3 regions of the Rhizobium sp. GW821-FHT14E12 genome follow, and region 1 is predicted to be linked to each of the others. Evidence: riboswitches for the same ligand, from Rfam matches in the RefSeq annotation. Region 1 holds a riboswitch; each other region holds the start of a gene.

Region 1 (9,705 bases):
CCGGTGGTGGCCCCCGTTGTCGAAGCAGCGCCCATCATTCCCGCCGTCGAGGCCGCCAAGCAGCGCCTGATCGATCCGCCGCCGTCGCAGATCACGCCGCGCAGGCCGAACGCCATGACCCCGCCGGAATGGCGGCCGATCGCGCGTAGCGGCGAGGGCGAATATGAATTGCCGCCGCGCGAGCTGCTGCAGGAGCCCGTCGCCCGACCCGGCGTGATCATGACGCAGGAAACGCTGGAACAGAATGCCGGTCTGCTGGAAAGCGTGCTCGAGGACTTCGGCGTCAAGGGCGAGATCATTCATGTCCGCCCAGGCCCGGTGGTCACGCTTTACGAATTCGAACCGGCCCCTGGCGTCAAATCCTCGCGCGTCATCAATCTCGCCGACGATATCGCCCGCTCGATGTCGGCACTGTCGGCCCGCGTCGCCGTCGTCCCCGGCCGCAACGTCATCGGCATCGAACTGCCGAACGTCATTCGCGAGACCGTCTATTTCCGCGAGATGATCGAATCCGCGGATTTCGAGAAGAGCGGCTACAAGCTGGCGCTCGGCCTCGGCAAGACGATCGGCGGTGAGCCCGTCATCGCCGAACTCGCCAAGATGCCGCATCTGCTGGTTGCCGGTACCACCGGATCGGGCAAATCCGTCGCCATCAACACGATGATCCTGTCGCTGCTCTACCGGATGACGCCGGAACAGTGCCGCCTGATCATGGTCGATCCGAAGATGCTCGAACTTTCCGTCTATGACGGCATCCCGCATCTGCTGACCCCCGTCGTCACCGATCCCAAGAAGGCCGTCATGGCGCTGAAATGGGCGGTGCGCGAGATGGAGGACCGTTATCGCAAGATGTCCCGCCTCGGCGTCCGCAACATCGACGGCTACAATAGCCGCGTCGCTCTGGCCCGCGAAAAGGGCGAGACGATCCACGTCCTGGTCCAGACCGGCTTCGACAAGGGCACTGGTGCTCCGATCGAGGAGAGCCAGGAAATGGACTTGACGCCGATGCCTTACATCGTCGTCATCGTCGACGAGATGGCCGACCTGATGATGGTCGCCGGCAAGGAAATCGAAGGAGCGATCCAGCGTCTGGCGCAGATGGCCCGCGCCGCTGGCATCCACTTGATCATGGCGACGCAGCGTCCGTCCGTCGACGTTATCACCGGCACGATCAAGGCAAACTTCCCGACGCGCATCTCCTTCCAGGTGACGTCGAAGATCGACAGCCGCACTATCCTCGGCGAGCAGGGCGCCGAACAGCTCCTCGGCCAGGGCGACATGCTGCACATGGCCGGTGGCGGCCGCATCTCCCGCGTCCACGGTCCCTTCGTCTCGGATGAAGAGGTCGAAAAGGTCGTGGCGCATCTGAAGACGCAGGGCCGTCCGGAATATCTCGACACCGTCACCGCCGACGAGGACGAGGAAGAAGACGAAGAGGACACCGCAGTTTTCGACAAGGGCGCGATTGCCTCCGAAGACGGCGACGATCTCTACGAACAGGCGATCAAGGTCGTCATGCGCGACAAGAAGTGCTCCACCTCCTACATCCAGCGCCGCCTCGGCATCGGCTACAACCGCGCCGCCTCGCTCGTCGAACGCATGGAAAAGGACGGCCTCGTCGGCCCGGCAAACCATGTCGGCAAGCGCGAGATCATTTCGGGCAACCGGAATGGTGGCGGGCAGGCAGCGCAGCCGAGCAATGAGGATTTTGATTGAGCGTGTTGCTATGAATTGAGCGATGGCTGTCGTTCGTCGGAACAGCCGTTGGTCTCCACCCGCCCTCGTCCTTCGAGGCCCATCTCGGCTCACGCCTCGAAGGGCACCTCAGGATGAGGGCTGATCTTCCTGCCCAGTCGGAATAGCGTCGTTCTTCTTACCGCTTCCGCAGTCCATATGCCTGATCCTGCAGCCCGTCCGCCCTCATCCTGAGGTGCAAAGCCCATCGGGCGTAGCCTCGAAGGACGAGGGTCGGCCCCGAGCTTGCTTCTTACACCCGCAAAACCTTCCCCGGATTCATAACCCCCGCCGGGTCAAACGCCGTCTTTATCCGCCGCATCAGGTCCATCTCGATATCCGAGCGGATCGACGCCAGTTCGTCGCGCTTCAATTGGCCGATGCCGTGCTCGGCGGAAATCGAGCCGCCATGCTTCAGCACCAAGCCGTGCACGATCTTGTTCATGTCGTGCCAGCGGCCGATGAAGTCTTCCTTGTCGGCGCCGACGGGCTGGGAGATGTTGTAGTGGATATTGCCGTCGCCCATATGGCCGAAGGCGCAGATGCGGGCACCGGGCAGGGCCGCCATCACAGCCGTCTCTGCCTCGGCCATGAATGGTGGGATCCGCGCGACCGGCACGGAAACATCGTGCTTGATCGAGCCGCCCTCGGGCTTCTGCGCATCCGACATGCTCTCGCGCATGTGCCACAGCGCCTTCTGCTGCGCCTCGGAGCTGCCGATGGTCGCGTCCTGGATCAGGCCTGCCTCATAACCCTCTTCCAGCAGTGTCGTCATCATCCGCTCGGCGGTCTCGGCCGAATCCGAGGTGGAGACGTCGATCAGCACGTACCAGGGATGCACCGTTTCCAGCGGATCGCGAACGCCGGGAATGTTGCGCACGGTGAATTCAACGCCGATGCGCGGCATCAGTTCGAAGCCGGTCAGCGCTGTGCCGCAGAGGCCGGATGCGTTCTTGAACAGGGTCAGCGCATCGTCGACCGACTGGATGCCGGCAAAGGCCACTTGATGACCAAGCGGCTGCGGGAAAAGCTTCAGAACCGCGCCGGTGATGACGCCGAGCGTGCCTTCGGCGCCGATGAAGAGATCGCGCAGGTCGTAGCCGGTATTGTCCTTCTTCAGGCGGCGCAGCCCGTTCCAGATTTCGCCGGTCGGCAGCACCACTTCGAGGCCGAGGCAGAGCTGGCGCATATTGCCATAGGCGAGAACGGCAGTGCCGCCGGCATTGGTGGAAAGGTTGCCGGCAATGCGGCACGAGCCTTCCGAGCCGAGCGTCAGCGGAAACATGCGGCTATGCTCCGCCGCCGCCTTATGCACGTCGGCGAGGATGCAGCCGCCATCGACGACCATCGTATTGCCGACCGGATCGACATCGCGGATGCGGTTCATGCGCTCCAGCGACAGGAGGATGTCGGAGCCGCCCTCGCGTGGCGTCTGGCCGCCGACAAGGCCGGTATTGCCGGTCTGCGGCACGATCGCCGTGCTCGTCTCGCTGGCAAGCTTCAGGATCGCTGAGACTTCTTCCACAGAGCCGGGCTTGAGCAGCATCGGCGATGCGCCATGATAGAGCCCGCGGTTTTCGACCAGATGCGGGGCGAGATCCACTGCCTCCCGCAACGCATGCTTTTCGCCGACGATGGCGGCGAAGCGATCGAGAAGGGCGGAGGAGGGGGCGGCGCTGCTCATGGCGTGTCCTTTACCGAATGGCGTGTGGTCGGATTTACTCTCTCGGCGCGGCCGCGCGTTGCAGCCTGTCGTTGATGGCCTCGCCGAGGCCCTCGTCCGGAATGTTGGAAAAAGCGATGGTCGCAGCGCCGCTGGCATCGGCGCGCTTCATGAAGTCGAAAAGATTGGCGGCGGCCTCGGCAAGATCGCCGGACGGGCTGAGGTCGAGCACGACCGCTGCCGTCTCGATGCCGGCAATATCGGGCCTGCCGAAGCGGATCAGCGCTTCGCCTGAGGAAACGGCGGTGGCGTCGAGTCGCACCGCGGCACCCGGCGCATAATGCGAGGCCAGCATCCCCGGCGCTTCGATGGCCGCCGACGCGCCATTCTTGCGTTTCAACAATTGACCCGCGATCCGCTCGATCTCGTCGGCCGCCAGCCCACCGGGCCTGAGCAGGCGCATCTCGCCGTCCTCGACCTTGACGATGGTCGACTCGACACCGACGACCGAAGCTCCGGCATCGAGGATCAGCGAGATCCGCTCGCCGAGATCGTCATGGACATGATCGGCGCTGGTGGCGCTGATCTTGCCGGAGGTATTGGCGCTGGGAGCGGCAAGCGGCCGTCCGAAAGCGCGGATTAGCTCGCCGGCAAAGCCTTGGGGTATCCGGATGCCGACCGTATCGAGCCCGGCAGTCGCCAGCGGATGAATGTCGCTCTCCGGACGCAGCGGCAATACCAGCGTCAGCGGACCGGGCCAGAAGGCTTCCGCCAGCTTACGCGAGATGGGATCGAAGATCGCATAGCGCTCGGCCATGGCGAGGTCGCTCATATGGCAAATCAGCGGATTGAAGCGCGGCCGGCCCTTGGTCTCGTAGATGCGGGTGATGGCGGCGGGGTTGGTGGCGTCGGCGGCAAGCCCGTAAACCGTCTCGGTCGGCAGCCCGATTGGCAGACCTTCGGCGAGAGTTGCCGTTGCCGCCGCTATTGCCGCCTCTGGATGCTGGAGAATATCTATATGTCGCGCCATGGCCTGACCGATTGCCGTTCAGGCCGTTCTTATGCTTTTCAAGTTTGGGGATCAATGATCAAAGCTGGCGAATGATGTCGCGGAGCTGTTCGTTGCGCGCGCCGAGCAGCAGCACATTGCGGACGGCGATCTGGGGATCATGGGTGTGGAAGAGCACGCCGTTGCCGCGCACGTCGCGATTGATCGTCAGCTTCTTCTTTGAAACGTCCTCATCCGGCCTTATGGCGACGGCGAAATACATCCGCGAATATTTCAGGCTGATGTCTTCGAAGAAATTGTCATTCTGGCCGAGGCGGGCGAAGAAATTGGCGATGTAGAAGGCCCAGCTCACCTCTTCGTACTGCGCGAATTGCGTCCGCGCCGCCGTGACGTGGCAATAGCCGAGATGCGGCGTATCCCTGAGCGTGTGATGGAAGATCAGTTTGGGAAAGCGGATCGACTGGTGAAAGCTGTTGAGCCGGCCATGGGTCGTTTCGCCCGCACTCCTGAGCTTGTTCGCCGTGCGTTCGGCCACTTCCTCGAAGGTGAGGTAACGTCGCTCCTCGGCGAGCCAATGCGTCTTGTCGCGGTTGATGCGGCCGGTGCGCAGGAATTCCGTATATCCGGGTGCCGGCAGCGTCGGCTCCGGGTCGGCGGGTTTCTTGGCATCGAAATATCTGAGCTTTGCCATGCCGGCTCGCCATGGAGGTCTGAATACCACATGATAGATTGCCTAGCTTGAGCCGGGCTGAAGCGCGTGCCTTTGTCGGCGGATTGTTGAAGAGGGAAAGAACCATGCCTGGCATTACCGACCTCAAGCAGCTGCTTGCCGGCATGAAGCCTGATCTCGTCGAGGGTGAGCTCGTCTATTGCAGCGTGCCCGCCTCGTCGCTGGCGGATTACATCCATATGAATCCGGTTGGACTGTTTCAGGAAAGGGAGGGTGTGACGCTGATCTTGCCGGTCGAGGCGGCTCGACAAGCGGGGCTCCCGGCCGAGTCGGTGATGCGGATGATCACCCTCGAAATCCACTCCTCGCTGGAGGCCGTGGGTCTCACGGCTGCCTTTGCGACGGCGCTCGGAAACGAGGGGATCAGCGCCAATGTCGTTGCCGGTTATTACCATGATCATATCTTCGTGCCGGCGGCCGATGCCGCGCGTGCAATGGCGGCGCTACAGGCGCTTTCGGCTGGGCAACGCCCAGTTTGAGGTGTGCTCGCAAACGGCTTTGTCGCAATTAAGACAAAGCGTCACCGTTGCTGTGCTGTCCGAGTAGAAAACGATGCTGCTCGTGGACGCATAAGGATTTGAATTGTCTTCCGATATTTTGATTCCGCCGTCTCCGTGAAACTCTTCTTTGGTCTGTCGTCAATTTCGAAGCGGATGTCGCATTGCAGCAGAGCGGCGAGAAGGGCGCGGATTATGATGGTATCAATCTCAAGGTGCCGCCCGCTAGGGGGGCGGAGAATTGGGAAGCCGGTCGAAATCCGGCGCTGCCCCCGCAACGGTGGTGGAGTAAGGCATGGCGAATGAAGCCACTGGGCAGAGATAGCCTGGGAAGGTGCCATGGGGTCCTCTAAGGGGACCGCTCCAGAGCCCGGAAACCAGCCTTGGGGAGACTGATTTACTGACCGCGGCGGGCGGTCGGGACATTGCGTTGCGGTCGTTCGCGGCCGATCGTGCATGTCCTCTGCCTGCTGATCGCTACCGCGCAAGGATAGGCAAATGGACATCAGCAGCAACGTTTTGCGGCAATTGAAGAACCGCCGTGAGGGCTTCAGCCTGGAGCAGCCCTTTTATACCGATCAGGATTATTTCAAGCTCGATATGGAAATGATCTATTATCGCGACTGGCTGTTCATCGGCCATGATTGCGAAGTACCGCGCGCCGGCAATTATTTCACCGTCCAGATCGGCGACTATCCCGTCGTCATCGTTCGTGGTCGCGATCAGGTCATCCGCGCCTTCCACAATAGCTGTCGCCATCGCGGCTCGCGCGTCTGCACGTCCGAGCGCGGTTCTTCGGCAAAGCTGGTCTGCCCCTATCATCAGTGGACCTACGAACTGAACGGGAGCCTGCTCTTTGCCCGCCATATGCCGGAGGATTTCGACAAGAGCGAGTTCTCGCTGAAGCCGGTCCATTGCGAAAGCGTTGGCGGCTATATCTTCATCTGCCTTGCGGATCAGGCGCCGGACTTCGCGCCGTTCCGCGCCATGGTCGAGCCCTATCTCGTCCGCCACCGCCTCGGCGAGACCAAGGTCGCCTTCGAAAGCACGATCATCGAGAAGGGCAACTGGAAGCTCGTCTGGGAAAACAATCGCGAATGCTATCATTGCGCGGCCAACCATCCCGAACTCTGCCGCACCTATCCGGAAGCGCCGAGCGCGACCGGCGTGCAGGGCGCCAAGGACGATCCGGTGATTTCGGCGCACTGGGCGAAGTGCGAGGCGGCAGACCTTCCAAGCGAATTCCGCATGTCGCCGTCCGGCCAGTTCCGCGCCGCACGCATGCCGCTCATCCAGGATGCCGAGAGCTACACCATGTCGGGCGCGCGCGCCGTGCAGCGGCCGCTCTCCAACGACGTGCTGGAAAGCCATATAGGCACCTTGCTGCTCTTCCACTATCCGACGACATGGAACCATGTGCTTGCCGACCATGCGATCACCTTCCGTGTGCTGCCGCTCGGCCCCGAACAAACGCAGGTCACGACCAAGTGGCTCGTCAACAAGGACGCGGTCGAAGGGGTCGACTATAACATCGACGAACTCACCCACGTCTGGACCGAGACCAACGATCAGGACCGCCGGATCGTCGAGGAAAATGCCTTCGGCATCCGCTCGCCCGCCTACCAGCCCGGACCCTATTCGCCGGAAGATGAAGGCGGCGTGATGCAGTTCGTCGAATGGTACGCGAATTTCATGATCAACCGGCTGCAGGGCGATCAAGCCAAGCTGTCGGCGGTTGCCTGAGTTATGAACATGACCGTCTCCCTCCGCCATCAGCACCTGGACCAGATGAAGCCCTGGAGCGACAGGCAGCATCTGCTCGAATGCCTTTCGGCAACGCCGGAAGCACCCGATGTGATGACTTTCACCTTCCGCTCCGACAAGGATAACTGGTTCCGCTATCTGCCGGGCCAGTTCGTCACCCTGGAGCTGCCAGCGGCTGCGGAGCCGGTCATGCGTACCTATACGCTGTCCTCGACCCCGTCGCGCCCGCTCTCGATCGCCATTACCGTCAAGGCGCAGAAGGACAGCATCGGCACGCGCTGGATGTTCGAGAACCTGAAGCCCGGCATGCGTGTCAAGGCTTTCGGTCCGCTTGGCGATTTCAGCCATGTCCGTCATCCCGGCGAGAAATATCTCTTCGTTTCCGCCGGCTCCGGCGTCACGCCGATGATGGCGATGACGCGCTACATGTCCGATACCGCGCCGCTGTCCGACATCACCTTCATCAATTGCTCGCGCAGCCCCGCCGACATCATCTTCCGCTCGGAGCTGGAATATCTCGCCCGCTTCATGCCGAACCTCGATCTCGGCTTCATTGTCGAAGGCTGCGGCCGCACCGATCTCTGGTCGGGGCTGAAGGGCCGTATCGACAAGGCGAAGATCGGGTTGCTGGCGCCCGATTTCATGGACCGCACGATCTTCTGCTGCGGCCCGGAAGTCTTCATGGACGCCGTCCGTTCCATGCTGGTAGCCCACGGCTTCGACATGACGCGCTACCATCAGGAAAGCTTCCAGCCAGCGCAGGCGGCAACGCCGCTGGCCGAAGTCAGCGATGACGCCTCCACGGAAGCGGCGACGTCGATCAGCTTCACCATGGCCGGCAAGGATGTTCCCTGTGCGCCCGGCCAGACGATCCTGCAAGCCGCGCGCGGCGCCGGCGTGCGTATCGGTGCGGCCTGCGAGTCGGGTCTCTGTGGCACCTGCCGGGTGATGAAGCTCTCGGGCGAGGTCGAGATGAGCCACAATGGCGGTATTCTCGACGACGAGATCGAGGAAGGCTACATCCTGGCTTGCTGTTCGCGTCCGAAGACGGATGTTCAGATCGAAGCCTAAAGCAATTCCAGGAAAAGTGCGCAGCGGTTTTCCGTCCGGAATTGTGTCAAAAAACTGGATAGAGCGGTGAAGCGATTCTATGAAGCGCTGAACCGCTCTAGAAATCCTGGTAGTTCAGCTCGTTGACCTCGACCGGTGTCTTTTGCTGGGTCGAGGCGGTGACGACCGGGTCGATCATCAATGATACGAGCGTCTGCAACGGCTCGACACAGCGCGGCGCCTCGGCGATCATCATGTCGGGCGCCGGCATCGGCTTGGCGGGCAGGAGATCGCCCTGCGGCCAGACCTTGGCCAGTTGCAGCTTGGTCATCGGCACGACATTGACGTCGATGTCCTTCAGGGTCCCCGGTACCCGGTAGGGGCAGCTCTTGTCCGAACAATTGTCGGAGGAGGCGAATTGCCAGAGGGCATAAGTGTCCCAGTTGCCGAGCGGGAAAGTGCCCTTCAGGTCGGATTTGTAGCGCGCATACCATAGCGGCAGCCGCGCCAGGATCGGATAATCCTGGCGGTGGTCGGCGATGTATTGAGCGGTGTTGTGGTTGGTATAGAGGATCGGATAGCGCCCGGTCCTCACCTTAATATGGCCGACGAAGACTTGCGCGTCGGAGAGCGACATATACCGCAGGACGTCCAGGCCCTCGATATCGAGCACCATCAGTTCGTCCGGTTTCGGATCGGCGTAATCGAGAAAATGATTGGCCTGATCGACCGGATTGCCCGGCCGCCCGAGATGATAGGCACCCCATAGCAGCCCATTCATTTTCGCCAGCATACGCCGTGTCTGATAGAGCTCGCGGCTGACCGCATATTTGCGCCACATGGTCTTGCAGTGCGCGAAGGTGTCGCCGGCATGGTCGCCGGTGCAGCTGAAGCTCTCGGGCAGGCCGTCGGAAGCCTTGGAGATGAAGGCGGAGATGCGCTTGTCCTGCAGGAGCTGCTCCCAGTCGATGGTGTTCAGCTCGTAGGCATCGATGATGAGAGCGTTCTGCGGATCGGTCCAGGGTTGGCTTTCACCGGCCGCAAGCCTGGAGGCCAGTCCCAGCAACGCCAGGACCATCAGGAGACTGCAAATCAGAGGGTGAGTCTGCCGGTATCCCTTCATGAATTGAGGGTAAGGATGAGTGGTTAATCCCGGGTTAAGAATGAGATCGCTATAAATTTACCGTGGAGTCTGTGCATAAGGCCTTAAATAGGTGCATATTTAAGGTTGGACTAAATGTCCGCGCGACTTGTGGAT
Region 2 (9,705 bases), on a different contig from region 1:
AGAAATTCCAAGCCAAATATAATTACAAGCCTGATCATAATGCCATCAAGGCCTATCTCGGCGCCTATGCGGTCAAATATGTCACGACAAAGAACGGCAAGGTCGACCGTCAAGCGCTTGCCGATACGCTGCACGGCCTGACGATCACGCCGAAGGACGAGCCCGGCATCCTGATCGAGACCTCCTGGGACGACAAGGGTGAAGTCAACCGCGACAGCTTCCTCGTCGAAGTCGAGGGCGGCAAGCAGGTTGTCGTCGCGACCATCCCCAAGCTCTGAACCCGTTGTTTCCGGCATCCGACGCTGAATGTCGGATGCCGCCTAATCCGGAACTCCGCACATGACCACTTTTTTTCAGTTGTTGGTGTCTGGGCTGGCGACGGGCTCGATCTATGCGCTCGCGGCCATCGGCTTCACGCTTCTGTGGCAGGCCTCCCAGACCATTAATTTTGCCCAGGGCGAATTCATCATGCTGCCCGCATTCTTCGTTCTGGCGGCCACGCACGTCTTCGGGTTGAGCTTTCCCGTTGCCATCGTCGTGGCGCTCGCCTTGACGCTGCTGTTGCTCGGGTTCGGCTTCAAGCGGATCATCGTTGATCCTCTCCTTTCGCACGGTGTCCTGCCCATCGTCATCGCGACGATCGCGCTCGGGATCTTGATGAAGGAGGGCGTCAAGCAGTTCTATTCCGCGGAAGCCCAGCCATTTCCGGCGCTGTTCCCCGACACGACGCTGAATGTCTTCGGCGCGGCGGTCTCGGTCCAGGATATTGCGGTCCTCGTCATTGCTCTGGGCGCCGTATTGCTCCTGCAGTTCTTCATGAACGGCACCAAGACCGGTCGGGCGATGCAGGCGACGGCGCAGAACCCGCAGGTGGCCGAGATCCTTGGCGTGCCGATCAAGCGCATGATCCTCTACACTTTCCTTATCAACGCGGCGCTGGCCCTTCTGGCATCGATCTTGATCTCGCCGATCTATCTCGCGAAGTTTTCAAACGGCGAGACCCTCGGCCTGATCGCCTTCATCGCTGCGATTGTCGGTGGCTTCAATCAGATCAAGGGTGCGATTGTCGGTGGGCTGCTGATCGGCGTGGTCGATAATCTGTCGGCGGCCTATGTCTCGGCATCCTATCGCTCGGCCATCCCGCTGATCCTTCTCATCGTCATCATCCTCGTGCGGCCGCAGGGCCTGCTCGGCAAGGCGGAGGGACGTACGATATGACCGCTGCTCGTAAGCTCATATTGATCGCCATTGGCATTCTGATCCTCATTGCCTTGCCCTTTACGCAAAGCAACTATGGCATCCTCGTGCTTTGCTCGTGGCTGGTATTTTCCATCGCCGCCATGGGGCTCAACCTGACGCTCGGCTATGCGGGGCAGGTCTCGCTGGCTCAAGCCGGCTTCATGGCGATCGGCGCCTATATCACCGCGCTAACCACAATGGCCGGCGTCCCCTGGCCTCTCGCCATGCTCGCCTCGATGCTGGCCTGCTTCGCGATCGGCCTCCTGCTCGGCTATCCCGCCCTTCGCGTTCAGCACCATTTCCTGGCATTCATCACCCTGGCGTTCAATGCTCTGGTCGTGTTGGTGCTGCGCAATGAGGAGTGGCTGACCAACGGGACCTACGGCATTGCCGGCATTGCCCGGCCTGTCATTTTCGGGTTTGCGACACAGCGTCCGATCCCGTTCTACTTCTTCGTACTTGCGCTGTTTGTTTTGACCGCATTCGCCCTTTACGGGATCATCCGCTCGCCCTGGGGCAGGGCCTTCAAGGCATTGCGCGAAAATCCGGTGCGCGCCAACAGTCTTGGCGTGGACATCCGCCGTATCACGCTTCTGGCCTTTGCCATCGGCTCCGCGTTCGGCGGTCTTGCCGGCGCGCTGCTGGCCCAGCTGACGCAGTACATCGATCCGCAATCCTTCGGCCTGGCCATTTCGCTGCGCGTGCTTCTGATGGTCATCGTCGGCGGGGCCGGCTTTTTCTTCGGGCCTATCCTCGGTGCCTTGCTGATCATCCTGGCGCCGGAGTTCTTCCGCTTCACCGAAGGCTATTATCTCATGCTCTACGCGACCCTGGTGATCGCGCTGATGATCTTCTGCCCATCCGGCCTGTTCGGTCTCGTCGAGCGGCTAAAGACCCGGTGGACGCTCCGCCAGCAGCCCAACAAGACCACCTGGGAGGCCGCGCGATGAACCCTGTTCTCTCGGTCCGGGGCGTCAGCAAACATTTCGGCGGTGTCAAAGCGGTTGAAGACGTCTCCTTCGACGTTCACCCAGGCGAAATCCTCGGTCTTATCGGTCCCAACGGCAGCGGCAAGTCGACCCTCTTCAACTGCATCCTCGGTCAGTTGCTGGCCACGAAGGGTGAGGTGCTGGTCGACGGCAAGAACGTTGCGGGCAAACGCCCGTGCGATCTCAACAAGCTCGGTGTAGGGCGCACCTTCCAGATGCTGCAGGTCTTTCCCGACATGACGGTGCTCGACAACATCATCCTGGCGGGACAGGAGCATCACGGAACCATGCTCTCGCGCCTCATCGGCAAGCCGGATGCCGGCCTCACCGAGGAGGCGAAGAAGATGATCGAGTTCTTCCGGCTCGGACATCAGACCCACGAAAAGGCGGGTTCGCTCTCCTATGGGCAACAGAAGCTGCTCGATGCCGCGATGGCCTTCATGGCCGGACCGAAACTCGTCATGCTCGATGAGCCAGCCGGCGGCGTGAACCTCACCATGCTGGCCGATCTCAAGGAGCGCCTCAAGGCCTTCAACCGGGAGCGGGGCGCCACCTTCGTGGTGATCGAGCACAACATGGAATTCGTCATGTCGCTCTGCACCCGTATCATCGTTCTGGCCAACGGCAAGATCATTGCCGAGGGCGATCCCGAAACCGTCCGCAATGACCCAGCGGTCATCGAAGCGTATCTCGGAGGTTGAACCATGCTGGAACTGAAGGATGTCTACGGCGGTTACGGCAAAATGACGATCCTGAACGGCACGTCGTTCAAGATCGAGAAGGGGACCATCACGACGGTGATCGGCCCGAACGGGGCCGGCAAATCGACGGTGTTCAAGGCGATCTTCGGCCTGCTGAAGATCCGCTCCGGCAAGGTGATACTGGATGGCGGCGATGTCACCGGCAGTCTGCCGGCCACGATGTTGCAAAGGGGCGTGACCTATGTCCCCCAGGGGCGTAACCTGTTTCCGATGCTGTCGGTGCGCCACAATCTCGAAATCGGAGGGATCTCATCGTCCGACCAGGCGAAGATCAACCGCCGCATCGAAGAGGTGATGGAACAATTCCCGATCCTGAAGGAAAAGCAGAAGGATCAGGCCATCACCCTGTCGGGCGGCCAGCAGAAGCAGCTGGAGATCGCCCGCGCCCTGTTGCTCGATCCGAAGCTCATCCTCATCGACGAGCCGTCGATCGGGCTGTCGCCGCAGATGGTGAGCGAGACCTTCAGGACGCTGATCAGGCTGCGCGACGAGGGCGTCACCATCCTGATGGTCGAGCAGAATGCGAAGGCCGCACTTGCCATGTCGGATTATGGTCTCGTGCTGGAGCAGGGTCGAACGAGAATGCATGACAAGGCCGACAAGCTGCTTTCCGACCCACGCGTGGGACAGCTTTTCCTTGGCGCCCATCTAGAGGAGGCCTGAATGTCCGCGCTCCCCTCGATAACCGGCAACACCTGCTTCGTTCCTCTGATCGGACATCCGGTGCGGCAGGTAAAGTCGCCGGTTCCGATGAACGAATGGTTTGCCGCGCATCATGTCGATGCGGTCATGGTGCCGGTCGATATCGAGCCGGAGCGCGTGCGAGCCTTTATCGAGAGCCTGCGCGGCACCGGCAATTGCGCTGGGCTGTCCGTGACCATGCCGCATAAGCTGGTCGCGTTTTCCGCAGTGGACGAGTTGACCCCGCGTGCCCGAAAGGCCGGGGCGGTCAATACCATCCGGCGCAATGGCGATGGGAGCTTAAGCGGGGATATGCTCGATGGGGTGGCCATGGTACGCGCTCTGGAGCAGAACGGCATGGCTCTCGGTGGCAAGGCCGTTCTGGTCGTCGGTGCCGGTGGCGCGGGCTCGGCGATCATCCATGCACTGGCGGAAGCCGGCGCGGCCGCCATCGTCATTATCGAGAGGGATCCGGCCAAGAGCCTAAGTGTCGTCAACCGGATACGGGCAGATCATCCGGCGATTGCCGTGTTCGATCATCTTCCGGAAGGCCTCAAGGTGGATGTCGCCATCAATGCGTCGCCGACCGGCATGTCGGCGACCGATCTTCATCCGTTCCCACTCGATTCCCTTCCCGATTTGCAGATGGTCGCGGAAGCGGTGACCAAGCCTGAGGTGACCGATTGGCTGCGAGCGGCCGAGGCGCGCGGCATCCGCATACAGCCCGGCGCGCAAATGACGCTCGCGCAGCTCGAAGCACAGATATCATTCTGGGGACTTAACCCCGACAAGGAGGTTTGACCACAATGAAGACGTCGATTGCGACTGTATCGATCAGTGGGGAATTGCCGGAAAAGCTTGAGGCGATTGCGCGGGCTGGCTTCGACGGGGTGGAAATCTTCGAGAATGATTTCCTGGCTTTCGACGGCAGTCCGGCCGATGTCGGGCGGATGGTGCGCGACCACGGGCTGGAGATCACGCTCTTCCAGCCCTTCCGTGATTTCGAGGGCATGCAGGAGCCGCTTCGGTCTCGGACCTTCGACCGGGCGGAGCGCAAGTTCGATGTCATGCAGGAACTCGGCACCGATCTCGTGCTGGTCTGCTCCAATGTCTCGCCGGCTTCGCTCGGCGGCATCGACCGGGCGGCGGCCGATTTCCATGAACTCGGCGAGCGCGCCGCGAAGCGCGGCTTGAAGGTCGGCTACGAGGCGCTGGCCTGGGGCCGGCACATCAACGACCATCGTGACGCGTGGGAAATTGTGCGTCGGGCCGACCATCCCAATATCGGCCTGATCCTCGACAGCTTTCACACGCTGTCGCGCAAGATCGACATCAATTCGATCCGCTCCATTCCAAAGGACAAGATCTTCATCGTCCAGCTGGCGGACGCGCCGCTCATCGACATGGACCTGCTCTACTGGAGCCGGCATTTCCGCAATATGCCGGGCGAGGGCGATCTGCCCGTGACGGCCTTTGCGACGGCTGTCGCCGAGACCGGCTATGATGGCTATTTCTCGCTGGAAATCTTCAACGACCAGTTCCGCGGTGGCTCGTCGCGCTCAATCGCTGCCGACGGATATCGCTCGCTGATCTATCTCGGTGACCAGGTGCGGCGCAATCCCAATGCCAGCGGTCTGAGCGTCCCGGCTATGCCCGAGCGCGTACCGGTAAAAGGTGTGGGCTTCGTGGAATTTTCCACCGACGAGGACGATGCGGGCGATCTCACCGGCCTCCTGCATACGCTCGGCTTCCGCAAGGTCGCGGTGCACAGGACGAAGACGGTCAGTCTTTTTCAGCAGGGCGATATCCGCATTCTCGTCAATACCGACAGAGCGGGATTTGCCAATTCCTCCTTTGCCGTGCACGGCACTTCGGCCTATGCGATGGCGCTTGTCGTAGACGATGCCCAGGCTGCGCTTGCCCGCGCCGTTGCTCTCGGCGCTGAGCCCTTCGGCCAGCCGGTTGCCCCGGGTGAAGTGGAGATGCCAGCGATCCGCGGCGTCGGCGGCGGATTGATCTATCTCATCGACGACAAGGGCGATCTCGGCCATTTCGCAGAAATCGATTTCCTGGCCGTCGAGGACGATGTGGAGGTCGTGCCGGCCCACCTCCGGCATGTCGACCACATCGCCCAGACGGTCGCCTATGATGAAATGCTGACCTGGCTTCTCTTCTACAGCTCGATCTTCGAAACCCACAAGACGCCGATGGTCGACATCATCGATCCGGCCGGCGTGGTGCGTAGCCAGGTGGTGGAAAATGACGCCGGCACGCTGCGGATCACGCTGAACGGCGCGGAGAACCGCCGGACGCTCGCCGGTCACTTCATCGCGGAAAAGTTCGGCTCCGGTGTGCAGCACCTCGCCTTCCAGACCGACGACATTTTCAAGACAGCGGAAGCACTGAGGAAGAACGGTTTCCAGCCCTTGCCCATCTCACCGAACTATTACGGTGATGTCGAAGCGCGCTTCGGTCTCGATCCGGAACTGACCGAGCGGCTGAAGGCAGAGAACATTCTCTACGACCGCGACGAGCACGGCGAATTCTTCCAGCTCTATAGCGGCACCTTCGGTGAGGGCTTCTTCTTCGAGATCGTTCAGCGCGGTGGTTACCGGGGATATGGCGCCCCGAATGCCATCTTCCGCATCGCCGCACTCAAGAAGCATCTCCGGCCGGAAGGCCTGCCAAGAGAATGAATGTGACCCGTAGCCGGATTATCGTTTCCGTGCGGAGCCGTCGGCCGGCCGTCACGCATGGCACTGCTTGATGGTGCCGGTATCGGCTAATAATTCCCAGCGTTTCACAGATTGGATCATGTGAACTGGACAGGCGCCAGAAAGTTTGATAGCGAGTGTAATGTTATTACATTACCGAATTGGTTTACCATGACACTGAGATCGACGATGGTCGCGAGGGGTATTTTCAAGTGGGCGTCTTCGCAGCTTGACGCAACCGTCGTGCTTGGCATAACTGGACGCGACGGTTCCCCGACGATGACTCCGAGGGGATTAATAGGGAACACGGTGAGGACGACCCAAAAGGGACTGAGACCGTGGCTGCCCCCGCAACTGTAAGCGGATTGCCGTCCATCCTCGTGGCGCCGAAAGGTGCCGTGCCACTGCGTCGATCGGATGCGGGAAGGCAGATGGACGACTGATATCCGTGAGCCAGGAGACCTGCCGTCGAAGATCTATCCAATGTCACGGGCGGGGATGCCCGAAACAGGAGCAGGACATGACTATCCTTCACGCTTCGCAGCGCCTTGGTGCGCTGCCTTCCCCGAATTTTGACGATCATTCGACCGCTCGGACTGCCTGTTGGGCATTCTGACCTTCACCACCGCCCTTTTCGGGCGGCGTTCACATCACTTCGGGGAATTATGATGAAGACCATTTTCAAGCGGCCATTGCGCGCCGGTTTATTTGCCATGTCGTTGATCGTCGCCGGCTTGCCGGGGCAGGCGGGAGCGGCTGAAACCAGCTACCCTCTCACGCTCCAGAATTGCGGCCGGCAGATCACCATCCAGAAGGCGCCGTCGCGCACGGTTTCTATCGGCCAAAGCACGACGGAAATCCTCTATCGCCTCGGTGTTGCCGACAAGGTGGTCGGCACAGCACTCTGGGTTGGGCCGGTGCTCAAGGGCTATGAGGATGTCAACGCCAAGATCGAGCGCCTTGCCGACAACGATCCGAGCTTCGAAAGCGTCGTCGGAAAGAAGCCGGATATCGTCACTGTTCAGTTCCAGTGGCAGGTCGGGCCGGAAGGCGTGGTCGCCAAGCCGGAGCAGTTCGAAGAGCTGGGCATCCCGGTCTATACCTCGCCGTCGGATTGCGTCGGCAAGGAGAACTCCGCCTCCAGTGACGGCGTTCGCCATCAGGTCTTCACCATGGGTCTCGTCTATCAGGAGATCCGCGATCTCGCGAAGATCTACAATGTGCAGGACAAGGGCGAGGAAGTGGTCGATGATCTGAAGCAGCGCGAAGCGGCAGCCCGTGCCAAGGTTGCTTCCGCACAGGGCAAGCTTTCCGCCGTCTTCTGGTTTTCCAGCGCCAAGGATGCCGATCCCTATGTGGCGGGCCGCAACGGCGCGCCGGGCTACATCATGTCGGCGCTCGGCATCAAGAATGTCATCGAGACCGATGATGAGTGGCCGACCGTCGGCTGGGAGACCATTGCCAAGGCCAATCCAAGCATGATCGTGGCGGCTGCCATGGAGCGGCGCCGTTATCCGCTGGATAGCGCGGAGGCTAAGCGGAAATTCCTGGAAAAGGATCCTGTCGCAAGCCTGATGCCCGCCGTCAAAAGTGGTCATATCTTCGAGATGGATGCGCAGGCGATGAACCCGACCATTCGTACCATCGAAGGCATAGAGGCGCTTGCTGACGCCATCGCTGCGGCCGGCCTGACACAGTGAGTCGCGCTCTTTCATCGATCGGGCGAACGGGTACAATCGCCTTGGCGCTCGCCATTCTTGTTGCCGCGCTCTGGCTGGGCGCGGCGATCGGCGAGACCTCGATCCCGTTTGAGACCGTCGCCAAGACCGTGGCCAATCGGCTTTGGGGCGCCGGTTATCCGCTCGAACCGATCGATGAGGGTATCGTCTGGAGCTATCGGCTGAGCCGCGCGGTCGTTGGAGCCTCTTGCGGGGCGGCACTGGCCCTGTCCGGCGTCGTGCTGCAATCGCTGTTGCGCAATCCGCTGGCCGATCCCTACATTCTCGGAATTTCCGCCGGCGCCTCCACCGGCGCCGTCGGTGTCGCGATCCTCGGGCTGGGCGCGGGCGTCCTGACGATGCCGATGGGCGCTTTCCTCGGTGCGCTCGTCGCCTTCGCCCTCGTTGCCTTGCTGGCCGTCAGGGCCGGGCGTGGGACGGCCGCGATCATTTTGGCGGGGGTCGTGGGCTCGCAGCTCTTCAATGCGCTCACCTCCTTCATCGTCACCAAGGCGGCGACGGCCGAACAGGCGCGCGGCATCATGTTTTGGCTGCTCGGCAATCTCTCCGGCGTGCGCTGGCCGGATGCTTGGCTGGCAATTCCCGCCGCACTACTGGGGCTCATCATCTGCCTCTGGCATGCCCGGTCGCTCGATGCCTTCACCTTCGGCTTAGAATCGGCGGCCTCGCTCGGCATTTCGGTGCGTCGCACCTATCTCGTGCTCGTCGGCACATCCGCCATGATGACCGCCGTCATGGTGTCGATCGTCGGCTCCATCGGCTTTGTCGGACTGGTCATCCCGCACGCGGCGCGGATGCTGGTGGGTGTTCGCCATGGCGTGCTTCTGCCGGCAGCGGCCCTGATCGGTGCCATCTTCATGATTGCGGCCGACATCCTGTCGCGCACCCTGATACACGGCCAGGTCCTGCCGATCGGGGTGATCACCGCTCTTGTCGGAGCGCCCGCCTTCGCCTTGATCTTGAGCCAGAAGAGAGCACGCGCATGAACCTGTCGGCACGGAATGTTTCGTGGAATGCCGGCGGGCAAGCCATTGTGCAGGATATATCGCTGGATGTCCGTGCTGGCGAGTTTCTCGGCATCATCGGGCCGAACGGCTCAGGCAAGACGAGCCTGATGATGATGCTGTCCGGCATCCGCAAGCCGAAGACCGGGGAGATCCTCGTGGATGGCACGCCGATCCACTCTCTCGGGCGGCGCGAACTCTCCCGGCGTCTGGCCCTGGTGGAGCAACAGGCAGATACCGGCGAGCGGATCACCGCCAGACAGGCCGTTGAACTCGGCCGCACGCCCTATCTCGGTGCGTTATCGCCCTGGTCGGCGACGGATGACGCGATCGTCGAAGCTGCCCTTGCCAATGTCGACATGCTCCATCTTTCCGGCCGGCTGTGGCACACGCTTTCGGGCGGAGAGCGCCAGCGATTGCACATTGGCCGCGCGCTCGCACAGCAGCCAAAGATCCTGCTCCTCGATGAGCCGACGAACCATCTCGACATCGGCCACCAGATCGGCTTGCTGGATCTTGTGCGCCGGCAGGACCTGACCGTGGTCGCAGCCTTGCATGATCTCAATCACGCCGCCATG
Region 3 (9,705 bases), on a different contig from region 1:
CGACGCTGCGGATGTTCGCGGCCATCGGGGCTTCGCTGATCTTCACCTTCGTTTTCGCGACGCTGGCCGCCAAAAGCCGGCGGGCGGAGATGATCATCATCCCGGCCCTCGATATCCTGCAATCCGTGCCGGTGCTCGGCTTTCTCACCTTCACCGTCACCTTCTTTATGGGGATTTTCCCAGGAAGCCAGCTTGGCGCCGAATGCGCGTCTGTCTTCGCGATCTTCACCAGCCAGGCCTGGAACATGGCCTTTTCCTTCTATCAGTCGTTGCGAACGGTGCCGCGCGATCTCGATGAGGTTAGCCGTGGTTTCGGTCTCTCCGCCTGGCAGCGGTTCTGGCGGCTCGAAGCACCTTTTTCGGCGCCTGGCCTCATCTGGAACACGATGATGTCGATGTCCGGCGGCTGGTTCTTCGTCGTTGCCTCCGAAGCGATTACCGTGGGCAATACTACTGTGCAGTTGCCGGGCCTCGGCTCCTGGCTCGCGGTTGCCATCGACAAGCAGGATTTTGCGGCCGTGAGCTGGGCGGTCCTCGCCATGGGCGCCGTCATCGTGCTCTACGACCAGCTTCTCTTCCGGCCGATCGTCGCCTGGGCCGACAAGTTCCGGTTCGAGCAGACCGCCGGGCAGGAAAAGCCCCGCTCGTGGGTCTATTCGCTGATCCAGCGCACGCGTCTGCTGAAATACCTGATGGGACCGCTTGCCTGGGCATGGGGCAGACTGATGCTCGTCCGACTGCCGGCCATGGCCCGCAAGGCACCGGTCGTCAGGCGAGACAATGCCATGGCCACACGCATGCTCGACTATGCCTGGTTCGCCCTGATTGCTATTGTCGGCATCTGGGGTATCTGGACCGCCTTTGCCTTCGTCAGCCAGACGCTCACATGGAGCGACGCGTGGGAAGCCTTTAGCGGCGGTCTCGTCACGCTGCTGCGCGTGCTCGTGCTGATCGCGGTGGCGTCCGTGATCTGGGTGCCGATCGGCGTGTGGATCGGGCTGAGGCCAGCCGTTGCCGAGCGTGTTCAGCCGGTGGCGCAGTTCCTCGCGGCCTTTCCCGCCAACGTGCTGTTTCCTTTCGCAGTCATTGCGATCGTCGCGACCGGTGCGAGCCCGAACATCTGGCTTTCACCGCTGATGGTACTCGGCACGCAATGGTACATCCTCTTTAACGTCATCGCCGGCGCCAGCGCCTTTCCGACAGATCTGAAGGAAGCCTGCTCCGTCTACCAGCTTCGGTCATGGACCTGGTGGCGGCGCGCCATTCTGCCGGGGATCTTTCCCTACTACGTCACCGGCGCGCTGACGGCGTCGGGCGGCTCGTGGAACGCCAGCATCGTCGCCGAGGTGGTGAGCTGGGGCCACACCAAGCTCGAAGCCTTCGGCCTCGGCTCCTACATCGCCAAGGCCACGGAGGCCGGCGACTACCCGCGCGTCATCCTTGGTATCGCGGTCATGTCGCTCTTCGTCACGCTTTTGAACAGAACCCTGTGGCGACCGCTCTACGTCTTCGCCGAACGCCGCCTGCGTCTCAACTAACCATTCCAGTCGGAGTAACAATCATGGAAAACACCGTACTCACGAAGAAGGCAGGAATTGCCGAAGGCACCGTGCTGGTATCGGCCAAGCAGGTCTGCCAGATCTATGACAAGGGCGCCTCCGGCTCGCTGGTCGTGCTGGACAATGTCGATCTGGAGCTTCGATCCGCCGAGATCGTCGGACTGCTTGGGCGCTCCGGCTCCGGCAAGTCGACGCTGCTGCGGGCGATCGCCGGCCTGATCCGGCCGAGCAAGGGCGAGGTCACCTTCGAAGGCAAGCCGGTGACCGGTCCTAACTCGGGCGTCTCCGTCGTCTTTCAGAGCTTCGCGCTCTTCCCCTGGCTTTCGGTCCTGCAGAATGTCGAACTCGGCCTCGAAGCCCAGGGCGTCGCACCGGCCGAACGGCGCAAGCGGGCGCTTGCCGCTATCGACCTCATCGGCCTCGACGGTTTCGAAAGCGCCTATCCGAAGGAACTGTCGGGCGGCATGCGCCAGCGCGTCGGCCTTGCCCGCGCCCTTGTCGTGCGCCCGAAAGTCCTTTTGATGGACGAGCCCTTTTCGGCGCTCGACGTGCTGACGGCGGAGACACTGCGCACCGATCTGCTCGATCTGTGGTGCGAAGGCCGGATGCCGATCGAATCCATTTTGATGGTGACGCATAATATCGAAGAGGCCGTACTGATGTGCGACCGCATCCTGATCTTCGGATCAAACCCCGGCCGCGTCATCGCCGAAATTCGCGTCGACCTGCCGCAGCCGCGCAACCGTCTCGACCCCACCTTCCGGATGCTGGTCGAGGACATCTATGCACGGATGACCGCGAAGACCGGCACCACGGCGCGCGACGGGCTGTTCCCGGGCACCGGCATCGCCATGGCCCTGCCGCGGGTATCGACCAACCTGATGTCCGGCCTGATCGAGACGGTCGCGGCCGAACCCTACCGGGGACAGGCCGACCTGCCGCCGCTTGCAGCCCATCTCCATCTCGGCATCGACGATCTCTTCCCGGTCGCGGAAACACTGCAACTGCTGCGCTTTGCCGATCTGGAAGGCGGCGATATCCGGCTGACGGCCCCGGGCCTGCGCTTCTTCGACAGCGACGTCGACGAACGCAAGCGCCTGTTCGAACAGCATCTCGCCACCTATGTGCCGCTCGCCGCCCATATCCGCCGCGTCCTCGACGAGCGGCCGACCCATCGCGCGCCGGCCCGGCGTTTTCGCGACGAGCTCGAGGATTACATGTCGGAGGATTATGCCGATACCACGCTGAAAGCCGTGACGAACTGGGCTCGTTATGCCGAATATTTCGCCTATGACGAGAATGCAGACCTGTTCACGCTTGAAAACCCGAGCTGAGAACCACGCCTGATCATGGCCGACCATTGGCCCACCGCAATGGTCGGCATTGCTCATGGCTTTCCGATCGTGCACCCTGCCGTCGCATGTGCAGCGGCGGATTCGGGTGGGAAGGGTAAGGCGATATGAGGCGCGAGGTCCTGCGATATCTGGTCGAGGCGCCCTTGATGTGGCTGGGCATTACGCTGCTCGCCGCCCTGATCTTCGTTGCCGACACGGTAACCAATCTGGAGATCGCCTTTGCGGTGCTCTATGTCTCGGTGATCCTCATCTCCGTGCGCTCCGGCCGGCCCGGGGCCGTCATGGTCGTGGGGATCGCCTGTGCTGTCCTCACCATAGTCAGCTATTGTCTGACACGGCATGGAAATTCCCAATCCGGCATGGTGAACGGGGCCATAAGCCTGCTTGCGATCGCCGCGACCACCTATCTGGCGATCCGGATCGAGGCGACCGAGGCAAGGGCAAGGCAGGCGCAATCCGAACTCGCGCGGATGTCGCGTATCATGACGATGGGCGAACTCAGCACCTCCATCGCCCATGAGGTGAGCCAGCCGATCACCGCGATCGTGGCCAATGGCAACGCCGCGCTACGCTGGCTGTCGGCGGCACCCTCCAACCAGGAGGAAGCACGGCGCGCGCTCGACAGGATAGTCAAGGATGCGGGCCGCGCCGGCGAGGTGATCGGCCGCGTCCGCAGCCTGGTTGCGCGAACAGCGCCATCGCGCGACAGCATCGACATGGCCGAGACGATCACCGAGGCGTTGGCGCTCGTCCGTGGCGAGATTCGCGAAAACCATATCCTGCTGCGCACCGAACTTGCCAACGATCTACCATCCGTAACGGGCGATCGAGTCCAGCTGCAGCAGGTGATCCTAAACTTCGTCATCAATGCCATCGAAGCGATGGCGGGCGTCGATGCGGAGAAACGCGAACTGCTGGTCAGCGCCGCAGCTGACGACAAGAAGATAACGGTCAGCGTGCGCGACACCGGCATGGGCGTGCCGCCAGCCACTTCCGACAAGATGTTCGAAGCCTTCTTCACGACCAAGACGACAGGAATGGGGATGGGGTTGGCGATCAGCCGGTCGATCGTCGAGGCGCATGGCGGCACGGTCTATACGGCGCCCAACTTCCCGCATGGCGCGGTGTTCGGCTTCATCCTGCCGTGGGATACTGGAGTGAGAGGATGACCATGCCGGAGCAGAAACCGACCATCTACGTCATCGACGACGATCCATCCGTCCGGAACGGACTGGACAGCCTCCTGCGCTCGGTCGGCTATGACGTCAGCAGCTTCCCATCGCCACGGGATTTCCTCGGCCACCAGCGATCCGATGGTCCGTCCTGCCTTGTCCTTGACGTCAGGATGCCGGATGCAAGCGGCCTTGATTTCCAGGACGAGTTGGCAAGGACCGGCAATCCCTTGCCCATCATATTCCTGACCGGCCACGGCGACGTGCCTATGTCCGTGAGGGCGATGAAGGCCGGGGCTACGGAGTTTCTGCTCAAGCCCTTTCGGGAACAGGATCTTCTCGACGCCCTTCGGCAAGCTTTGGAAAAAGATCGCGCCCGGCTTCGCCAGGACGCTGCGACAACCGATCTGCGGGAGCGGTTTGCGACGCTGACGGTGCGGGAGCGTGAGGTGATGGCGCTCGTCGCCCGCGGACGCCTCAACAAGCAGATCGCCGCCGAACTCGGCCTGAGCGAAATCACGGTGAAGGTTCATCGCGGCCAGGCGATGCGCAAGATGCAAGCGGGATCCGTCGCCGACCTCATCAGGATGGCCGACGCGCTCGGATAGCTGGAATGCCTGTCCAAGGCACGATCGAAATCATGCCTTGGCGCCATGCTTCGGCCCGCCGGCTACATTGGTCGCGGCGGATAATGCCTGCGCCTCAATTGAGGGCCGGGCAGCCGCGTCGATTGGCAAAGACCATGCGGTCGGGGCCACCGTCGTTCCAGCCGCGAACGACAATGCGTCGCCCATTGTTTTCGACCGAATCAATGCGTCGGAAACCTTCCTGGCGGGCGGCATCCATAAGGTCGCGCCGGCTGCAACCACCACGGTCACCACGGTCACGATCCCTGCGCGGACCATCCCAGTCCTGATCCTGCCGGCGGTCCCATCTTGGCGGCTGCCTGTATCCGTCATCGTCGCCGTAATACTGCGCCATGGCGACAGACGGCATCAATTGCGTTGCGGCCAAGCCGGCCAACGCGATGAAAGAAACTCGTGCAAAACGTCTAAACATCCTTCGCTCCTCACTTTGATATCGATGGCATGGATGGGTGATATTGCACTCAACATGAACGCTATCCGAACAAACCGTTCATACAGTCCCAACGCGATCGTCCCCGAAAATACCGCCCCATAATGCTGTATTTCCCCAGATATGAAAACTAGGGTTGTGACCAGTGAAGGCAAGCACGGGAATTTGGCTCACCGGAAGAGGCAACGGAACGAAGGAAAGCAACGCCTCCCCAAGGGCGGCGTTGCTCTATCCCCACGAAACGCGACGGCATGTCATCATATCGATTGACGAAATTCCAACCTCGTCTACTATATCTAGTGTTCGAGGTTCTTCCGATTCGCAAGGATTGGAGGCTAAGACGGGAATACGGTGCGCGACTGTCCATTATGGGCGCCGCAATTCCGGAGCTGCCCCCGCAACTGTAAGCGGCGAGCATCTATCCAGCGAAAGCCACTGAAGCATGATGTTTCGGGAAGGCGAGGATCGATGCAACGACCCGCGAGCCAGGAGACCTGCCTCAAACAAAACGTCCACGGGCGGGGTGTCCGGAAGGTCGCGATGTACTGCGGAATGACGCCGCTCGTACACGCCTCCCCGAACTCCTGCGATCAGTCAACTTCGGGGTGAAGTCCATGTCGAATTTATCAAGCCAGTCCCTGCGCGAGTAGCCGCGCGTCCACGTCCGAATCCGGGCGTGTGCTGACCCATCTTCATTTTCTTCGAACGGGCATCGGCGGATGTCCGAACGATATCGTGCGCCTTTCAAAGATACGAGGACAATCATGAGCATCACCGTCTACAGCAAGCCCGCCTGCGTCCAATGCACCGCAACCACAAGGGCACTCGACCGTCACGGCATCAACTATCAGATCATCGATGTTTCCATCGATGATGCCGCCTTCGAACTGGTGCAGGGCCTCGGCTACCGCCAGGTCCCGGTGGTCGTCGCGGGCGAGCAGCACTGGGCGGGCTTCCGGCCCGACATGATCAGCGCGCTTGCCTGATGGAACAGCCGTCGATGGGGCAGATCGTCTATTTCTCCAGCCGGTCCGAGAACACCCATCGCTTCATCGGCAAGCTCGGCCTGGACGCCGTGCGAATACCGGCCCGTCCGGATGAGCTTTTCCGTGTCCACCAGCCCTTCGTCCTCGTGGTGCCGACCTATAGCGGCGACAGCGGCAAGGGCGCGGTTCCAAAACAGGTGATCCGTTTCCTGAACGAAACGGAGAACCGATCGAACATCCGAGGCGTGATCGCCGCGGGCAACAGCAACTTCGGAGCGACCTTCGGGATCGCCGGCGACATCATCTCCGCCAAATGCCAGGTGCCGTATCTTTACAGGTTCGAGCTGATCGGCACGGAAGAGGACGTCGCCAATGTCAGAGATGGATTGGAACGATTTTGGACACGCTCACACACGAACGCCCGGTGAAGGCCACCGAAACGCAGCTCGACTATCATGCGCTGAACGCCATGCTGAACCTTTACGACGAGGGCGGCAAAATCCAGCTCGACAAGGACCGGCTGGCGGCGAAGCAGTATTTTCTCCAGCACGTCAACCAGAACACCGTCTTCTTTCATAACCTCAGAGAGAAGCTCGATTATCTGGTGACCGAGGGCTATTACGAGCGCGAGGTTCTCGACCAGTATTCCTTCAACTTCGTGCGCGATCTCTTCGATCACGCCTATGCGAAGAAGTTCAGGTTCCCGACATTTCTCGGGGCGTTCAAATATTACACCAGCTACACGCTGAAGACCTTTGACGGAAAACGTTACCTCGAGCGCTACGAAGACCGCATCTGCATGGTGGCGCTGACCCTGGCGCAGGGCAATGAATCGGTTGCCAAGGACATGGTCGACGAAATCATTGCTGGCCGCTTCCAGCCGGCGACCCCGACCTTCCTCAATGCCGGCAAGAAGCAGCGCGGCGAACTGGTCTCCTGCTTCCTGATGCGTGTCGAGGACAATATGGAGTCCATCGGACGCTCGATCAACTCGGCGCTTCAGCTCTCCAAGCGCGGCGGCGGCGTCGCGCTCTCGCTCACCAACATCCGCGAGGCCGGCGCGCCGATCAAGCATATCGAAAACCAGTCATCCGGCATCATTCCGGTGATGAAGTTGCTGGAAGACAGCTTCTCCTACGCCAACCAGCTCGGTGCCCGGCAAGGGGCGGGCGCGGTCTATCTGAACGCGCATCACCCCGACATCATGCGGTTCCTGGACACCAAGCGCGAGAATGCCGACGAGAAGATCAGGATCAAGACGCTGTCGCTCGGCGTTGTCGTCCCTGATATCACCTTCGAACTCGCGAAGAACAACGAGGACATGTACCTGTTCTCGCCCTACGACGTCGAGCGCGTCTATGGCGTGCCCTTCACGGAAATTTCCGTGACGGAGAAATACCGCGAGATGGTGGCCGACAACCGTATCCGCAAGAAGAAGATCAAGGCGCGCGATTTCTTCCAGGTGATTGCCGAAATCCAGTTCGAGAGCGGCTATCCCTACATCATGTTCGAGGACACGGTGAACCGCGCCAATCCGATCGCCGGGCGCATCACCATGAGCAACCTGTGCTCCGAAATCCTTCAGGTGAGCGAGGCAAGCACCTACAGGGACGATCTTTCCTATGAGCATATGGGCAAGGATATTTCCTGCAATCTCGGCTCCCTGAATATCGCCGCGGCCATGGATTCGGACGACTTTGGCAAGACAATCGAGACGGCAATACGGTCGCTGACGGCGGTCTCCGACATGAGCCACATCTCGTCGGTGCCCTCGATCGAAAAGGGCAATGATGAGAGCCATGCGATCGGTCTCGGCCAGATGAACCTGCATGGCTATCTCGCTCGCGAGCGGATTTTCTACGGTTCCGAGGAAGGCGTCGATTTCACCAATATCTATTTCTATACCGTGACCTATCACGCCATCCGCGCCTCCAATCGCCTGGCAGTGGAGCGGGAGCGCAGCTTCAAGGGGTTCGAGAATTCGAAATACGCCTCTGGCGACTATTTCGATAAATACATCGAACAGGAATGGAAGCCTGCAACGGAGCGGGTTGGAACACTGTTCGAAACCGCAGGCATCGACATTCCGACGCAGGAAGACTGGCTGGAGCTGAAGCAGGCCGTGATGACATCGGGCCTCTATAACCAGAACTTGCAGGCTGTGCCGCCGACGGGATCCATCTCCTACATCAACCACTCGACCTCCTCTATCCATCCGATCGTCTCAAAGATCGAAATCCGCAAGGAGGGCATGATCGGCCGCGTCTATTATCCGGCGGCCTTCATGACAAACGACAATCTCGACTACTATCAGGACGCCTACGAAATCGGGCCTGAGAAGATCATCGATACCTATGCGGCGGCCACCCAGCACGTCGATCAGGGACTGTCGTTGACTTTGTTCTTCCGCGATACCGCGACGACCCGCGACATCAACAAGGCGCAGATCTACGCCTGGAAGAAGGGCATCAAGACCATCTACTACATCCGCCTTCGCCAGATGGCGCTGTCCGGCACGGAAGTGCAGGGCTGCGTGTCCTGCGCGCTCTGATACCCTGGGGAACAAGATGAATATCCAAGTGAAAACCAACACGCCGAAGCGTTCCAAAGCGGTGCGCGCCATCAACTGGAACCGTATCGAAGACGACAAGGACCTGGAGGTCTGGAACCGGCTGACGGGGAACTTCTGGCTGCCGGAAAAGGTGCCGCTCTCGAACGACATCCCTTCCTGGGCGACACTGAAACCCGAGGAGCAGCAGCTCACCATCCGCGTCTTCACCGGCCTGACGCTGCTCGACACGATCCAGAACGGTGTCGGTTCGGTGACGCTGATGGCGGATGCGGAGACGTCCCATGAAGAAGCGGTGCTGTCGAACATCTCGTTCATGGAGGCGGTGCATGCACGGTCCTACTCATCGATCTTCTCGACGCTGTGCCTGACGCCGGATGTCGACGACGCCTATCGCTGGTCGGAGGAGAATGAGTTCCTGCAGCGCAAATCGGCGCTGATCATGGAGCAATATGCCTCCGGCGACCCGCTGAAGAAGAAAGTCGCCAGCGTCTTTCTCGAAAGCTTTCTTTTCTATTCCGGCTTCTATCTGCCGATGTTCTGGTCAAGCCGGGCGAAGCTGACGAATACCGCCGACATGATCCGCCTCATCATTCGCGACGAGGCCGTGCACGGCTACTACATCGGCTACAAGTTCCAGAAGGGCCTGGACCAGCTTCCGGAAGCACGCCGGCAGGAGATCAAGGACTTTGCTTTCGACCTGTTGCTCGAGCTCTATGACAACGAGGCAAAATACACCGAAGCGCTCTATGACGGTGTCGGCCTGACGGAAGACGTCAAGAAATTCCTGCACTACAATGCCAACAAGGCGCTGATGAATCTCGGTTACGAGGCGTTGTTCCCACCGGACGCTTGCAAGGTCAATCCGGCTATCCTGTCGGCACTTTCGCCGAATGCCGATGAGAACCATGACTTCTTCTCAGGCTCGGGATCGTCCTATGTCATCGGTAAGGCGGTAGCGACCGAGGACGAGGATTGGAATTTCTG

The links. A riboswitch is a leader RNA that binds a small molecule or an ion and turns the genes downstream of it on or off. The one in region 1 is predicted to bind cobalamin.
Region 2: another riboswitch for cobalamin. It lies ahead of AC1RO0_RS09255 (ABC transporter substrate-binding protein); the one in region 1 lies ahead of AC1RO0_RS30735 (aromatic ring-hydroxylating oxygenase subunit alpha).
Region 3: another riboswitch for cobalamin. It lies ahead of nrdH (glutaredoxin-like protein NrdH); the one in region 1 lies ahead of AC1RO0_RS30735 (aromatic ring-hydroxylating oxygenase subunit alpha).

What each region holds. Positions count from the first base shown of each region.
Region 1 covers NZ_JBXAPH010000019.1:19,879-29,583, forward strand. Annotated here, with positions in the region: gene AC1RO0_RS30710 (DNA translocase FtsK) at 1-1,716, shown strand, start outside; gene AC1RO0_RS30715 (FAD-binding oxidoreductase) at 1,988-3,418, opposite strand; gene AC1RO0_RS30720 (L-threonylcarbamoyladenylate synthase) at 3,453-4,427, opposite strand; gene AC1RO0_RS30725 (DUF6656 family protein) at 4,486-5,097, opposite strand; gene AC1RO0_RS30730 (ACT domain-containing protein) at 5,202-5,615, shown strand; cobalamin riboswitch at 5,830-6,033, shown strand; gene AC1RO0_RS30735 (aromatic ring-hydroxylating oxygenase subunit alpha) at 6,132-7,376, shown strand; gene AC1RO0_RS30740 (FAD-binding oxidoreductase) at 7,380-8,468, shown strand; gene AC1RO0_RS30745 (glycoside hydrolase family 25 protein) at 8,566-9,570, opposite strand.
Region 2 covers NZ_JBXAPH010000002.1:224,069-233,773, forward strand. Annotated here, with positions in the region: gene AC1RO0_RS09220 (ABC transporter substrate-binding protein) at 1-278, shown strand, start outside; gene AC1RO0_RS09225 (branched-chain amino acid ABC transporter permease) at 340-1,218, shown strand; gene AC1RO0_RS09230 (branched-chain amino acid ABC transporter permease) at 1,215-2,189, shown strand; gene AC1RO0_RS09235 (ABC transporter ATP-binding protein) at 2,186-2,929, shown strand; gene AC1RO0_RS09240 (ABC transporter ATP-binding protein) at 2,933-3,652, shown strand; gene AC1RO0_RS09245 (shikimate dehydrogenase family protein) at 3,653-4,471, shown strand; gene AC1RO0_RS09250 (bifunctional sugar phosphate isomerase/epimerase/4-hydroxyphenylpyruvate dioxygenase family protein) at 4,477-6,366, shown strand; cobalamin riboswitch at 6,635-6,868, shown strand; gene AC1RO0_RS09255 (ABC transporter substrate-binding protein) at 7,053-8,084, shown strand; gene AC1RO0_RS09260 (FecCD family ABC transporter permease) at 8,081-9,109, shown strand; gene AC1RO0_RS09265 (ABC transporter ATP-binding protein) at 9,106-9,705, shown strand, end outside.
Region 3 covers NZ_JBXAPH010000010.1:108,242-117,946, reverse strand. Annotated here, with positions in the region: gene AC1RO0_RS27275 (ABC transporter permease) at 1-1,538, shown strand, start outside; gene AC1RO0_RS27270 (ABC transporter ATP-binding protein) at 1,562-2,893, shown strand; gene AC1RO0_RS27265 (sensor histidine kinase) at 3,019-4,083, shown strand; gene AC1RO0_RS27260 (response regulator transcription factor) at 4,086-4,694, shown strand; gene AC1RO0_RS27255 (hypothetical protein) at 4,789-5,145, opposite strand; cobalamin riboswitch at 5,453-5,679, shown strand; gene nrdH (glutaredoxin-like protein NrdH) at 5,928-6,149, shown strand; gene nrdI (class Ib ribonucleoside-diphosphate reductase assembly flavoprotein NrdI) at 6,164-6,577, shown strand; gene nrdE (class 1b ribonucleoside-diphosphate reductase subunit alpha) at 6,547-8,700, shown strand; gene nrdF (class 1b ribonucleoside-diphosphate reductase subunit beta) at 8,717-9,705, shown strand, end outside.